DNA from 3 places in the Kitasatospora sp. NPDC096140 genome. Region 2 is predicted to be linked to each of the others. Evidence: predicted binding sites of a transcription regulator. Region 2 holds the regulator's gene; each other region holds the start of a gene.
The links. The regulator HrcA, encoded in region 2, represses chaperone genes, less so after heat shock. The targets are predictions, from matches to a motif close to TTNGCACTCNGNNNNNCNGAGTGCNAA.

Region 1: a site for HrcA is predicted at 1,286-1,312, ahead of groL (chaperonin GroEL). Genes of this name have one in related genera too.
Region 3: a site for HrcA is predicted at 1,549-1,575, ahead of ABT048_RS36735 (FmdB family zinc ribbon protein). Genes of this name have one in related genera too.

The regions. Positions count from the first base shown of each region.
Region 1 is NZ_JBEOUW010000041.1:71,601-74,870, reverse strand. Features, by position in the region: gene thrC (threonine synthase) at 1-44, shown strand, start outside; gene ABT048_RS32595 (ubiquitin-like small modifier protein 1) at 113-391, shown strand; gene ABT048_RS32590 (cold-shock protein) at 930-1,133, shown strand; gene groL (chaperonin GroEL) at 1,469-3,091, shown strand; gene ABT048_RS32580 (DUF8819 family protein) at 3,204-3,270, shown strand, end outside.
Region 2 is NZ_JBEOUW010000027.1:19,950-23,219, forward strand. Features, by position in the region: gene htpX (zinc metalloprotease HtpX) at 1-380, opposite strand, end outside; gene hrcA (heat-inducible transcriptional repressor HrcA) at 683-1,717, shown strand; gene dnaJ (molecular chaperone DnaJ) at 1,790-2,932, shown strand; gene ABT048_RS25965 (16S rRNA (uracil(1498)-N(3))-methyltransferase) at 3,011-3,270, shown strand, end outside.
Region 3 is NZ_JBEOUW010000056.1:2,758-6,027, forward strand. Features, by position in the region: gene ABT048_RS36720 (hypothetical protein) at 1-212, shown strand, start outside; gene mscL (large conductance mechanosensitive channel protein MscL) at 238-657, opposite strand; gene ABT048_RS36730 (hypothetical protein) at 688-960, opposite strand; gene ABT048_RS36735 (FmdB family zinc ribbon protein) at 1,241-1,537, opposite strand; gene ABT048_RS36740 (MFS transporter) at 1,676-3,037, opposite strand.

The sequences.
Region 1 (3,270 bases), on a different contig from region 2:
CGACGCTGGACGCGTTCCGCGCCGCCGGCCTCGCGTCCGCCTGAACCACGCCGCCGGCCCCGTGCCCGCCCCGACCGCTGCCCCGCAGGGCCGCACCCCCGCAAGGAGAGTCATGAGCGCCAACGTCCGCATCCCCACCATCCTGCGCACCTACACCGGCGGCGCCGCCGAGGTGACCGCCGAGGGCGCCACCCTGGGCGAGGTCATCGCCGACCTGGAGAAGAACCACGCGGGCATCTCCGCCCGCATCCTGGACGACACCGGCAAGCTGCGCCGTTTCGTCAACGTCTACGTGAACGACGACGACGTGCGCTTCGCCGAGGGCCTGGCGACCGAGATCGAGGACGGCGCCGGCGTCTCGATCATTCCGGCGGTGGCCGGCGGCTGCTGAGCCGTCCCGCGCGCCATTCGGCCGCCCGTACGTACGGAATTCCGCTCTCCGTATGTACGGGCGGCCGGTTGCATTCCGGCGGGAATATTTCCGGGTCGAGTCGGAGTAGAGTGTCGCTCGGTTGGGAACAGGGGTTCCCTCTCGGCCGTTCGCGGCGTTCCGCCGGGCAGGGCCCGGCCGATGGGACCGGGCCGTGAAACATGTCAGGCCGATGTCAGAATTACCGCGGGGATTTGGGTAATTCGTCCGCTATGTCCCGCGTGGAATGCCGAGATTTTTCCGATTCGGCCCGTCGTGTCCCTTGCCGGCGGGGCGGAATTACCGGCGGTTGACCCTGTTGCAGAGGGCTTCGGTCCGGATACATTCAGCGGCGGTCGACGCAATCACCCGCTCACCGGAGCCCGTTGGGCGTTCCGTGCGGACGGTTGCGGCGTGCACGGCTGCGCCCAGGGGGGGTTCCCCGGGTGGGCCGTCAACCAACCCGGGCCCGCGACCTGCGGGCGCGTGAAGGGCCAGCACAGCACTAGGGGAGTTCGGAATGGCTCAGGGCACCGTCAAGTGGTTCAACGCGGAGAAGGGCTACGGCTTTATCGCGGTCGACGGTGGTGCGGACGTCTTCGTCCACTACAGCGCGATCCAGATGGACGGCTACCGCACCCTTGAGGAGGGCCAGCGGGTCGAGTTCGAGATTTCCCAGGGACAGAAGGGCCCGCAGGCGGACATGGTTCGCGCGGCGGTCTGACCCCTTCCGACTCCAGGAGCTCGGCGCGGCCCACGGCTGGTGACCGCTCGCTTCTCGACGGGCCCGTACGACACGCGTCGTACGGGCCCGTCGCCGTTCCCGGGCGGCCCCCCGGGGTGGTCCCAGCGGCGGCTCGCGGGTTGGCGATTGGGCTTGCACTCGACCACCCGGAGTGCTAATCATTGGCGTTAGCACTCACAGCGTGAGAGTGACAGCGGACCGGGTCGGTGAGGCCCCCGGGAGCGGTAGGGGAAAAGACCCCCGCACACCAGGGCCGTCCGTCGCGGGCACCCCTTGGTCCGAGCAGTCGACCGTGTCCCGGAGGACCACTTCTGATGGCCAAGATCATCGCCTTTGATGAGGAAGCTCGCCGCGGCCTTGAGCGTGGCATGAACCAGCTCGCCGACGCAGTGAAGGTCACGCTCGGCCCCAAGGGCCGCAACGTCGTGCTGGAGAAGAAGTGGGGCGCCCCCACGATCACCAACGACGGTGTCTCCATCGCCAAGGAGATCGAGCTCGAAGACCCGTACGAGAAGATCGGTGCGGAGCTCGTCAAGGAGGTCGCCAAGAAGACGGACGACGTCGCGGGTGACGGCACCACCACCGCCACCGTGCTCGCCCAGGCCCTGGTTCGCGAGGGTCTGCGCAACGTCGCCGCCGGCGCCAACCCGATGGCCCTGAAGCGCGGCATCGAGAAGGCCGTCGCGGCCGTCTCCGACCAGCTGCTGGCCCAGGCCAAGGACGTGGAGACCAAGGAGCAGATCGCCTCCACCGCCTCCATCTCCGCCGCCGACACCCAGATCGGCGAGCTGATCGCCGAGGCCATGGACAAGGTCGGCAAGGAAGGCGTCATCACCGTCGAGGAGAGCAACACCTTCGGCCTGGAGCTTGAGCTCACCGAGGGCATGCGCTTCGACAAGGGCTACATCTCCGCCTACTTCGCCACCGACCTGGAGCGCATGGAGGCGACGTTCGAGGACCCGTACATCCTCATCGCCAACTCCAAGATCGGCTCGGTCAAGGACCTGCTCCCGCTGCTGGAGAAGGTCATGCAGAGCGGCAAGCCGCTCGTCATCATCGCCGAGGACGTCGAGGGCGAGGCCCTGTCGACCCTGGTCGTGAACAAGATCCGCGGCACCTTCAAGTCCGTCGCCGTCAAGGCCCCGGGCTTCGGCGACCGCCGCAAGGCCATGCTCGGCGACATCGCCATCCTCACCGGTGGCACCGTGATCTCCGAGGAGGTCGGCCTCAAGCTGGAGAACGCCGGCATCGACCTGCTGGGCACCGCCCGCAAGGTGGTCATCACCAAGGACGAGACCACCATCGTCGACGGTGGCGGCGACAGCGAGCAGGTCGCGGGCCGCGTGAACCAGATCCGCGCCGAGATCGAGAACAGCGACTCGGACTACGACCGCGAGAAGCTCCAGGAGCGCCTCGCCAAGCTGGCCGGCGGCGTGGCCGTCATCAAGGCCGGCGCGGCCACCGAGGTGGAGCTCAAGGAGCGCAAGCACCGCATCGAGGACGCCGTCCGCAACGCCAAGGCCGCCGTCGAGGAGGGCATCGTCGCCGGTGGTGGCGTCGCCCTGCTGCAGGCCGGTGTCGCCTTCGACAAGCTGGAGCTGGACGGCGACGAGGCCACCGGTGCCAACATCGTCAAGGTCGCGCTGGAGGCCCCGATCAAGCAGATCGCGACCAACGCCGGCCTGGAGGGTGGCGTCGTGGTGGAGAAGGTGCGCAACCTCCCCGCCGGTCACGGCCTGAACGCCGCCACCAACGAGTACGTCGACCTGGTCGCCGCGGGCATCATCGACCCGGCCAAGGTCACCCGCTCCGCGCTGCAGAACGCCGCCTCCATCGCGGCGCTGTTCCTCACCACCGAGGCCGTCATCGCCGACAAGCCGGAGAAGGCCTCCGCGGCCGCCGGCGGCGGCATGCCGGGCGGTGACATGGACTTCTGATCCTGATCGCTTCGATCGGATCGGTTCGTTCCTCGTCCGCGTGGGCGGTTCCCTTCGGGGAGCCGCCCACGCGGCGTTTCCGCGTTCCGGCGCGCCGACGGAGAATGGACGGATGGCAGCTGACGACATCGAGACCGCCCTGCACAACGCGCGGGCACTGATCCTGGCCGACCTCACCG
Region 2 (3,270 bases):
ACGCAGACCACCGCGTTCTGCGGGTTGCGGCCGGTGGCGAAGGCGTTGGGCATGTCGTTGTCGGCGACCGCCACGCGCGGTTTGGGCATGTCGGCCAGGGCGCAGAGCCGGTCGATCGTGCCGTGCAGTTGGGGGAACTCCTCCGGGGTCACCTGGTGGGCGCCCATGGCCCGTTCGGTGATCTTGTCGCTGAACCAGAACTGGGCCACGAACAGCCCGCCGGAGATCAGGACGATCAGCGGCCAGGCGCCGCGCAGCAGCGCGATCAGCAGGCCGGTGAAACCGACGTACAGCAGCCCGATCACGAACATCGTCGCGACCATGCGGCCGGTCAGGCCGCGGTCGGGCGCGAAACGGGTGTGCTGGCCCGAGCTCGACATCGCTTGCTCCTCCATTCGCCGTCGCTTCCGATGCTCCCACCCGGACGGCCCCGGGGCACCACCCGCGCGCCGGTGACCCGTGAACGGGCGGGGCCCCGCGGGCCGTACCCGGAACTGCGGGCAGGATCACGCCGGTCAAGCCGTTCCTGCCGTAGGACCCGGGCCTTACACTGGCAGGTACGGTTTTGGCACTCGTGTGTTCAGAGTGCCAAAACCGGGGCCTCCCGGAGCGGCCCGCTGCAGCACACAGGGACACACAGGGACACAGACGGACAACGTGCGAAGACGGAGGTGCGTGCCCCATGGCCGGTGAGGTCCGCCAGCTGGACGAACGCAAGCTCGCCGTGCTCCGCGCGATCGTGCAGGACTACGTGGGCACCGAGGAGCCGGTCGGCTCCAAGGCCCTGGTGGAGCGGCACAACCTCGGGGTCTCGCCGGCGACCGTCCGCAACGACATGGCGGCGCTGGAGGAGGAGGGCTACATCCACCAGCCGCACACCAGCGCCGGCCGCATCCCGACCGACAAGGGGTACCGCCTCTTCGTCGACAAGCTCGCCGAGATCAAGCCGATGAGCGCCCCCGAGCGCCGGGCGATCCGGCACTTCCTGGACGGCGCGGTCGACCTGGACGACGTGGTCGCGCGCACCGTGCGGCTGCTCGCCCAGCTGACCCGGCAGGTCGCGGTGGTGCAGTACCCGTCGCTGACGCGCTCGACCGTCCGGCACATCGAGCTGGTGGCGCTGGCCCCGGCCAAGGTGATGCTGGTGCTGATCACCAACACCGGCCGGGTCGAGCAGCGGATGGTCGACTGCCCGGGCACGGTCGGCGAGACCGTCCTGGCGGACCTGCGGACGGCGCTCAACACCGGAGCCGCCGGCCGCCGCCTCCCGGAGGTCCCGGGCGTGCTGGAGGAACTCCCGGCGATGTTCGAGCCGGCCGACCGGCCGACCGTCAGCACGGTCCTGGCGACCCTGTTCGAGACGCTCGCGGAACAGAACGAGGAGCGGATCATGCTGGCCGGCACGGCCAACCTGACCCGCTTCGGCCACGACTTCCCCCTCACCATCCAGCCGGTGCTGGAGGCCCTGGAGGAGCAGGTCATCCTGCTCCGCCTCCTGGGTGAGACCAATGACGCCGCGATGACGGTCCGGATCGGGCGGGAGAACGCCTACGAAGGGCTGAATTCCACCTCGGTCGTGTCCGTCGGTTACGGTTCGGGCGACGAGAGCGTGGCCAAACTGGGTGTGATCGGTCCGACCCGGATGGACTACCCAGGCACAATGGGGGCGGTGCGGGCGGTAGCGCGGTACGTGGGTCAGATCCTGGCCGAGTCGTAGCAAACGTCGCCGTTGGACGACCAACGGCGTCCAGTCGCAGCACTACTACAGGCGGAACAAGCGGAGCATTTGGTGGCCACGGACTACTACGCGGTACTCGGCGTCCGACGGGATGCGGGGCAGGACGAGATCAAGAAGGCGTTCCGGCGCCTGGCACGCGAACTGCACCCGGACGTCAACCCGGACCCGAAGACGCAGGAGCGGTTCAAGGAGATCAACGCCGCCTACGAGGTGCTCTCCGACCCGCAGAAGCGTCAGGTCTACGACCTCGGCGGCGACCCGCTGTCCCCGGGCGGCGGTGGCGGCGCGGGCGGCTTCGGCGCCGGCGCGGCGGGCTTCGGCTTCTCCGACATCATGGACGCCTTCTTCGGCGCCGCAGCCGGCCAGCGCGGCCCGCGCTCGCGCACCCGCCGCGGCCAGGACGCCATGATCCGGCTGGAGATCACCCTGGAGGAGGCCGCCTTCGGCACCACCAAGGAACTCCAGGTCGACACCGCCGTCACCTGCACCACCTGCAGCGGCGAGGGCGCGGCCCCCGGCACCACCGCGCAGACCTGTGACATGTGTCGCGGCAAGGGCGAGGTCTCCCAGGTCACCCGGTCCTTCCTGGGCCAGGTCATGACCTCCCGCCCCTGCCCGCAGTGCCAGGGCTTCGGCACCGTCGTGCCGACCCCGTGCCCGGAGTGCGCCGGCGACGGCCGGGTCCGCGCCCGCCGCACGCTGACCGTCAAGATCCCGGCCGGTGTCGACAACGGCACCCGGATCCAGCTGGCCGGCGAGGGCGAGGTCGGCCCCGGCGGCGGCCCGGCCGGCGACCTCTACGTCGAGATCGCCGAGACCACCCACGCCATCTTCCAGCGGCGCGGGGACGACCTGCACTGCACCGTCACCATCCCGATGACGGCGGCCTCACTCGGCACCCAGGTGCCGCTGCAGACCCTGGACGGCCTGGAGGAGGTCGACATCCGGCCCGGCACCCAGTCCGGCCAGTCGATCCCGCTGCACGGCCGCGGCATCACCCACCTGCGTGGGGGCGGCCGGGGCGACCTGATAGTGCACGTCGAGGTGAAGACGCCCACCAAGCTCGACGCCGAGCAGGAGGAGCTGCTGCGCCGCCTCGCGGTGCTGCGCGGCGAGGAGCGGCCGTCCGGCCAGTTCGCGCCGGGCCAGCAGGGCCTGTTCTCCCGCCTGAAGGACGCCTTCAACGGCCGGTAGCCGTCCGCGGAGGGGTGCCGGGGACCACCCGGCACCCCTTTCGCGTGCCCGATCCACCCCCTCCCGGAGGTTCCCCGCATGACCGCGCCCGTCTTCGTCGTCGAGACCGAGCGGATCGCCACCGCCGCGCCCGGCACCCTGGTGCGCCTGGACGGCCCGGAGGGCCGGCACGCGGCCGCCGTGAAGCGGCTGACGGCCGGCGAGGCGGTGACCCTCGCCGACGGGCTGGGACTCGGCGTGGACGGGACGGTCGCCGAGGTGCTCGGCAAGGACGCGATCGACGTGGCCGTCACCGCGGTGCGCCGCGAGCCGGAGCCCGCGCCGCGGATCGTCGTCGT
Region 3 (3,270 bases), on a different contig from region 2:
AGGACCAGAGCGGGAACCAGGACCCGACCCGGGACGGCGAGCCGCAGCAGAAGCCCGCGGCCAAGGCCCGGCTGGTCTTCCGGGACCCGCTGGACCAGCAGTCCCGGGACGACACCGACACCGGCTGGGGCGAGCGCTCCGGGGCGGGGGAGAGCGGTGGGCGGGGGCTGGACTGGTACCTGAGCCAGCGCCCGCCGCACCACGGGGGCTGAGGGGCGGACGGGGAAGGTCTGCGCGTCAGCGCAGGGGCGCGACCAGCGCGTCGCGGATCTCGGTCAGTAGTTGGACCTCCTTGGCTTCGGCCTCCGCCGCGACCTCCCCGGGGGTCTTGCGGCGGGCCGCCATCCGGTTCATGGGCACGATCAGGACGAAGTAGACGACGGCCGCGGTGATCAGGAACTGCAGGGCGGCGCTGAGCACCGATCCCCACAGGATCTGGACCCCGGAGGTGACCTCACCGGTCGGGCTCACCACACAGGGCCCCTTGAGGCAGGAACTGTAGGAGCCCAGGTCCTTCGTTCCGAAGACGCCGATGATCGGGTTGATCACGCCCTTCACGAAGGCGTTGATGATGTTGGTGAAAGCCGCGCCGATGACCACGGCGACGGCGAGTTCGACGACATTTCCGCGCAGCAGGAATTCCTTGAAGCCCTTCATGCCGCCTCGAACGACGAAGTCGTTGCCGGGTTACGGGTGATCTTCCGCAGTCCCGGATTGACAACCCGTCCGGCCCAGCGCGCCCCCGCCGGACGGCGGCAGGCCGGCCCGCGCGGGCCCGAGCGCGAGCGCGGCGGCCACCGCGAGCAGCACCAGCGCGGGCACTCCGGCCCGTCGCCGGACCGCGCTGCGCAGACGGTGCCACCCGCCGCACCCGCGCCGGATCGGCGGGAAGCTGGGCACCTCCTGCCGGGGTGGAACGGCGGGGGCGGGCAGCGGGACGGAGAAGCCCACGGTCGTCATCGACGCACCTCCGGAGGGTCCGGCAGCCGACCCCCGGTGGGCCGGCTGACCACCCACACGATGCGCGCTCGGGCCGGGCCCGGAAAGCCGTTTCCCCAGCCTGTGGACAAACCCGCCCCTGTGGACGACTTCGTGCACCCACACCGGTCGGCCGGGTCCTCCGGAGTTGACGAAAGCGGGCCGAACATATGCGGAAAGGCCCGCCGCCCCCGCGTGGAAGCGGGGTCGACGGGCCTTTCCGAGGACTGCTGTGCGCCGGGATTCCCTCCGGGCGCCCGGGTCAGCTCGCGGCCGGAGCCGGGCTGGAGGGGGCCGAGGAGCCCGTGCCCGACGCGGGGGCCGAGGAGGTCGTCGTCGACGAGGTCGAGGACGACCCGGAACCGACCGAGCTGCTGGAGGAGGAGCGGCTGTCGGTCCGGTAGAAGCCGGACCCCTTGAACACGACACCCACGGCCGAGAAGACCTTGCGAAGCCGTCCCTGGCAGTCGGGGCACGTGGTCAGTGCCTCGTCGGTGAACTTCTGCACCGCCTCCAGGCCGTTGCCGCACTCGGTGCACTGGTACTGGTACGTGGGCACTTGTCTTCCTCCTGGCACTCTCGCCTGATGAGTGCTAACGATGGTCAATGATGCGGCATTCCGCGGGATCAGTCCAGCGACTCCGGTGTGAGATCGGCCCCGCCCCGGCCCGGGATCGGCCGCGAACCACCGCCCCGCTCAGCCCTTGGCCGCGCCCACCAGCTGCGCAGCACCGGCGGACTCCACGGAGCCCGCCGCGGAGCCGGCGACGATCCGGTTCGAAGTCCGCGGCGCCACCAGCAGGTGCCGCAGCGAGAACAGCGCGAGCAGCCCCAGGCCGGCGCCGACCAGCGGCACCAGGAACCCGGTGGACGGCCCGTGCCCGTCGATCAGCCGGCCCGCCACCATCGAGCCGACCGCGAGCCCCAGCCCGATGGCGCCGGTCAGCCAGGTGAAGGCCTCCGTCTTGGCGCCGTCCGCGACCAGCGTCTCGACCAGGGTGTAGCCGCTGATCAGGGTCGGCGCGATGGCCAGGCCGCAGACCAGCCCGGCGACGGTGAGCGCGACCAGGTTCGGCATCGCCCACAGCGTGGAGCAGCCCAGCACCAGCAGCGCGTAGCTGATCAGCATCCGCTTGTGGACGGGCCGCCGCCAGGCGATCACGCCGTAGAGCACGCCGGCCAGCATCGAGCCGCCCGCGAAGATCCCGTACACGGTGCCGCCCGCGTCGTGCTGCCCGACCGAGTCGGCGAAGGCGTTCACCGAGACCTGCATGCCGCCGAACACCGCGCCGACCCCGAGGATGGAGCCGGCGAGCAGCCGCACGCCGGGGGAGGCGATCGCCGAGACGCGCTCGGCGCCGGGCTGCGGCACGATCCGGGCCGGGGCGGTGCGCCGCTGGGCGGCGAAGGCCAGGCCGCCGACGACGGTCAGCGCGGCCTCGGCGACCAGGGCGGTCGCCGGGCTCGCCATGGCGGCGATGCCGGAGGCCAGGATCGGGCCGATCACGAAGGTGAACTCGTCGGTCACCGACTCGAAGGCGAACGCGGTGCTGACCCGGGCCGCCGAGGCGTCGGACGGGCCGTCGGCGGTGAACCGGGCGACCCAGCGGGCCCGGACCATCGCACCGATCTGCGGGACGCTCGCACCGGCCGGGACGGCGGCCAGGAACAGGCTCCAGGCCGGCGCGTGGCCGAGCGCCAGCGCGATCAGTACGCCGACCGAGGCGCCGTGCACCAGGACGGTCGGGACGAGCACCGAGGCCTGGCCGTACCGGTCGGCCAGCCGCCCGGTCTGCGGCCCGACCAGGGCCTGGGCGACGGCGGCGACGGCGGTGACCGTACCGGCGGTGCCGTACGAGCCGTGGGTCTTGGAGACGAGCAGCAGGATGCCCATGCTGAGCATCGCGTACGGCAGTCGCGCGACGAGGGCCGGGGCCAGGAAGGTCCAGGCTCCGGGGGTGCGCAGCAGCTCGCCGTACCCGACGCGGGCGGGGGCCTGGGCTGCGCTGGTGTCCGCGGTGCTGTCCGCGGAGGTATCGACCGTTCGGCGGGCCGTCACGGTCGGTCCTTCCTGCTGCCTGGTAGCGCGGCAGGGCATGGTGTGGCCCCGACGGCGCCGAGAGTCGTCCTCTCGCGCGTCGACCGGGGTAGATACCGGGTCGGCCCGGTGTGGTTGCCGGGGGCCGGACCGCGGCCGCCGAGCGGTCGCGCCAACTCTGCGTCAGGCAGATGCTGGGGGTGGTCTAGCGGTGGTTATACGGCGTGGTCGAACCAGCATACAGTTACGCGCGT